2 regions of the Ureibacillus thermosphaericus genome follow, and region 1 is predicted to be linked to the other one. Evidence: a T-box and tRNA genes for the amino acid it is inferred to sense, from the RefSeq annotation. Region 1 holds a T-box; the other holds one or more tRNA genes.
The links. A T-box is a leader RNA that pairs with one kind of tRNA and senses whether it is charged. The one in region 1 lies ahead of UtA1_RS12475 (valine--tRNA ligase), so its partner is inferred to be a tRNA-Val.
Positions count from the first base shown of each region.

Region 1 (2,455 bases):
TACCTCGTGAGAAAGTTGCAAAAGATTGTCGACCAGAATTGCTTGTTGATGATATATCCTTTTTTGTATATGATGGCTCAAGCTGTACGTTTAAATGGGAAGTAAAATGCACATTTGATGAACCGGTAGTAGGTGCATTATTCCAAGTAGAATCTGAAGAGAAGGTAGCTGAACGAGTAGCCGTTGTGGCGGCTAATACAGGAGAAGTATTAGAAAGAGCCAAAACTGACCAGCCACCATCTACATTAGAACATCCACTAGTAAATGAACCATTGCAACAAACAACGATTGAAACTACTGACCATTCGTCGAAAATGAATGAAAATCAACAATTTTCGAATTCTGATGAATTTACTCTACATGAAAATCCGTCCATTTCCGTAGAACCACCTGAAGAATATAACTTTGTGGAAGAAGCAAAAAAAATTCGAAAAGAAACGGAAGAAGTAAAATTAGTTAATGAATCATCTAGTAAACTATTCATTGATGAAAAGTTTAAGATTCCTTCTGATTCAGATGACTTCTATAATGAGCTTTCTGAAAATTATAGCGTATTGAAATTTAGATCATATCCGTCCATAACAACCATGAAATGAGGGCAAGTAGAAATAGCAGTAATACATCACCTGTCGTAGGAATAAAAACGACGCGAATAGCTTGAAAAACTGTAATTGGGATACAAATGCTTTTTGCAAAAAAACGTATTTTTCGAAGCCAAGGCGGTAATAACCAAGGATTATAATTTTTTCGTCTTTTGTGGAATAATGACATGGAAATCACTCCTTTCATTTCCTTCAAACTTGAAAACTGCTGCTAAATTTTATACAATGATTTAAGCAGTTGAATACACATTGATGCGATGAACTGGAAGAGTAAAATGATGTTGCATGCTAAAGAGAGGAAACGGTAGCTGAAAAGTTTCCGCATGCACGCATTTGAAGGTAGCCATGGAGCAACTTTTATGAAATTGAAGTAGTAAAAGTCGGTTGAACACCGTTATCGAAATGAGCGCTATTTAGACATTTATTGTCTAAATGGAAAAAAGGTGGTACCGCGAAACTCCTTCGTCCTTTTTGGGATAAGGAGTTTTTTATTTTGCCAAAATTCAATCAACTAAAGGAGGAACATTCATGTCAGAAAACGTGACAATGCCAACTAAGTACGATCCAAATTCAGTTGAACAAGGTCGTTATAAATGGTGGCTAGAAGGGAAATTTTTCGAAGCAGATCCAAATAGTGACAAAAAACCATATTCCATTGTTATTCCACCACCAAACGTAACAGGAAAACTGCATCTTGGTCACGCTTGGGATACAACATTGCAAGATATTATTATTCGCATGAAACGGATGCAAGGATATGATGCATTATGGCTTCCAGGTATGGACCATGCTGGAATTGCAACACAAGCAAAAGTAGAAGCGAAGTTGCGTGAAGAAGGAAAAAGTCGCTACGATTTGGGTCGTGAAAAATTCCTTGAAAAAACGTGGGAATGGAAGGAAGAATATGCTAGCCATATTCGTGAACAATGGGCAAAATTAGGATTGTCATTGGACTATACAAAAGAGCGTTTCACATTGGATGAAGGTTTATCTGATGCTGTAAAAGAAGTGTTCGTACGTCTTTATGAAAAAGGATACATTTATCGCGGCGAACGCATCATCAACTGGGACCCGGAAGCAAAAACTGCTTTATCAGATATCGAAGTAATTTATAAAGAAATCCCTGGTGCCTTCTATCATATGAAATATCCGCTTGCGGACGGCTCAGGTTATTTGGAAGTTGCTACTACACGACCTGAAACAATGCTTGGGGATACTGCTGTAGCTGTTCATCCTGAAGATGAACGTTATAAACCGTACATCGGCAAAACAGTAATCTTACCGCTTGTCAATCGTGAAATTCCAATCGTAGCAGATGAATATGTGGATATGGAATTTGGTACAGGTGTTGTGAAAATTACACCAGCCCATGATCCAAATGACTTTGAAGTAGGAAACCGTCACAATTTAGAACGAATTTTAGTAATGAATGAAGACGGTACAATGAACGAAAATGCTGGCAAATATCAAGGTATAGACCGATTTGAATGCCGCAAGCAAATTGTGGAAGACTTAAAACAACAAGGCTACTTAATAAAAATTGAGGAACATACGCATTCCGTTGGACACTCTGAGCGTTCTGGGGCAATAGTCGAGCCTTATTTATCTAAACAATGGTTCGTAAAAATGAAGCCTCTTGCAGAAGCGGCATTGAAACTTCAACAAGATGAAGAAAATAAAGTGAATTTTGTTCCACCACGCTTTGAAAATACGTATATTCATTGGATGGAAAATATTAAAGACTGGTGTATTTCTCGTCAGCTTTGGTGGGGCCATCAAATTCCTGCTTGGTATCATAATGAAACGGGTGAAATTTATGTTGGAAAAGAACCACCTAAAGATGCGGAAAATTG
Region 1 covers NZ_AP018335.1:2,601,240-2,603,694, reverse strand. Annotated here, with positions in the region: gene UtA1_RS12485 (hypothetical protein) at 1-596, shown strand, start outside; T-box leader at 851-1,075, shown strand; gene UtA1_RS12475 (valine--tRNA ligase) at 1,131-2,455, shown strand, end outside.

Region 2 (2,455 bases), 1.4 Mb from region 1:
TTCCCTTACAACAGAGCTTTACGATCCGAAGACCTTCTTCGCTCACGCGGCGTTGCTCCATCAGGCTTTCGCCCATTGTGGAAGATTCCCTACTGCTGCCTCCCGTAGGAGTCTGGGCCGTGTCTCAGTCCCAGTGTGGCCGATCACCCTCTCAGGTCGGCTACGCATCGTCGCCTTGGTAGGCCGTTACCCCACCAACAAGCTAATGCGCCGCGGGCCCATCCTATAGTGATAGTAGAACCATCTTTCAACATCAAAGCATGCACTTTGATGTTTTATCCGGTATTAGCACGCGTTTCCGCGAGTTATCCCAGTCTATAGGGCAGGTTACCCACGTGTTACTCACCCGTCCGCCGCTAACCTCATGAAAGCTAGGCTTTCAATTGGTTCGCTCGACTTGCATGTATTAGGCACGCCGCCAGCGTTCGTCCTGAGCCAGGATCAAACTCTCCATGAAAGAAAATTTGATTTGCTCAAAAATTGAATGTCCGAATCTAGTTTGTTAACGAGGGTTAACAACTAGATAATTTATTGCATTAACGTTTTGTTGTTCAGTTTTCAAGGTTCATGGTGGAGCATAGCGGGATCGAACCGCTGACCTCCTGCGTGCAAGGCAGGCGCTCTCCCAGCTGAGCTAATGCCCCAATATAATGTATGGTCGGGAAGACAGGATTCGAACCTGCGACCCCTTGGTCCCAAACCAAGTGCTCTACCAAGCTGAGCTACTTCCCGATTTTATGGCGCGCCAGGCAGGAGTCGAACCCACAACCTTCTGATCCGTAGTCAGACGCTCTATCCAATTGAGCTACTGGCGCTAACTTCTATTTTACATGGTGCCGAGGACCGGAGTCGAACCGGTACGGTAGTCACCTACCGCAGGATTTTAAGTCCTGTGCGTCTGCCAATTCCGCCACCCCGGCATTATTGGAGCGGAAGACGGGGTTCGAACCCGCGACCCCCACCTTGGCAAGGTGGTGTTCTACCACTGAACTACTTCCGCAATAATTATATTTTAAATGGTGCGGGTGGAGGGAGTCGAACCCCCACGCCGTGAGGCGCTAGATCCTAAGTCTAGTGCGTCTGCCAATTCCGCCACACCCGCAAAATGGTGAGCCATGAAGGACTTGAACCTTCGACCCTCTGATTAAAAGTCAGATGCTCTACCACTGAGCTAATGGCTCATGATGGTGCCGGCGAAAGGAATCGAACCCTCAACCTACTGATTACAAGTCAGTTGCTCTGCCAATTGAGCTACACCGGCATGATATGGTGGAGGATGACGGGATCGAACCGCCGACCCCCTGCTTGTAAGGCAGGTGCTCTCCCAGCTGAGCTAATCCTCCATATATTAGCCTAGCAACGTCCTACTCTCACAAGGGGAAGCCCCTTACTACCATCGGCGCTAAAGAGCTTAACTTCCGTGTTCGGTATGGGAACGGGTGTATCCTCTTTGCCATCGTCACTAGACTATTTGTTTTGAGACAAGAACTATTATATCACTTAATCAAAGAATTGCAAGTGTTTTTTTAAAATAATTTTTGTTCTCTCAAAACTGGATAACGACATTGAAATGATTGGTTAAGTCCTCGATCGATTAGTATCCGTCAGCTCCACACGTCACCGTGCTTCCACCTCGGACCTATCTACCTCATCGTCTTTGAGGGATCTTACTTGCTTATGCAATGGGAAATCTCATCTTGAGGGGGGCTTCATGCTTAGATGCTTTCAGCACTTATCCCGTCCACACATAGCTACCCAGCGGTGCCTTTGGCAAGACAACTGGTACACCAGCGGTGTGTCCATCCCGGTCCTCTCGTACTAAGGACAGCTCCTCTCAAATTTCCTACGCCCACGACGGATAGGGACCGAACTGTCTCACGACGTTCTGAACCCAGCTCGCGTACCGCTTTAATGGGCGAACAGCCCAACCCTTGGGACCGACTACAGCCCCAGGATGCGATGAGCCGACATCGAGGTGCCAAACCTCCCCGTCGATGTGGACTCTTGGGGGAGATAAGCCTGTTATCCCCGGGGTAGCTTTTATCCGTTGAGCGATGGCCCTTCCATGCGGAACCACCGGATCACTAAGCCCGTCTTTCGACCCTGCTCGACTTGTAGGTCTCGCAGTCAAGCTCCCTTATGCCTTTACACTCTGCGAATGATTTCCAACCATTCTGAGGGAACCTTTGGGCGCCTCCGTTACCTTTTAGGAGGCGACCGCCCCAGTCAAACTGTCCACCTGACACTGTCTCCCAAGCCGATCAGGCTTGCGGGTTAGAATTTCAGTACAACCAGGGTAGTATCCCAAGGGCGCCTCCAGGGAAGCTGGCGCTCCCCCTTCTACGGCTCCTACCTATCCTGTACAAGTTGCACCGAAATTCAATATCAGGTTACAGTAAAGCTCCACGGGGTCTTTCCGTCCTGTCGCGGGTAACCTGCATCTTCACAGGTACTA
Region 2 covers NZ_AP018335.1:470,300-472,754, forward strand. Annotated here, with positions in the region: rRNA gene UtA1_RS02210 (16S ribosomal RNA) at 1-457, opposite strand, end outside; tRNA gene UtA1_RS02215 (tRNA-Ala) at 569-644, opposite strand; tRNA gene UtA1_RS02220 (tRNA-Pro) at 656-732, opposite strand; tRNA gene UtA1_RS02225 (tRNA-Arg) at 739-815, opposite strand; tRNA gene UtA1_RS02230 (tRNA-Leu) at 832-920, opposite strand; tRNA gene UtA1_RS02235 (tRNA-Gly) at 926-1,000, opposite strand; tRNA gene UtA1_RS02240 (tRNA-Leu) at 1,018-1,102, opposite strand; tRNA gene UtA1_RS02245 (tRNA-Lys) at 1,107-1,181, opposite strand; tRNA gene UtA1_RS02250 (tRNA-Thr) at 1,186-1,261, opposite strand; tRNA gene UtA1_RS02255 (tRNA-Val) at 1,268-1,343, opposite strand; rRNA gene rrf (5S ribosomal RNA) at 1,352-1,467, opposite strand; rRNA gene UtA1_RS02265 (23S ribosomal RNA) at 1,575-2,455, opposite strand, start outside.
Region 2: it encodes a tRNA-Val, which carries the amino acid that the T-box ahead of UtA1_RS12475 (valine--tRNA ligase) is inferred to sense. The anticodon was not compared.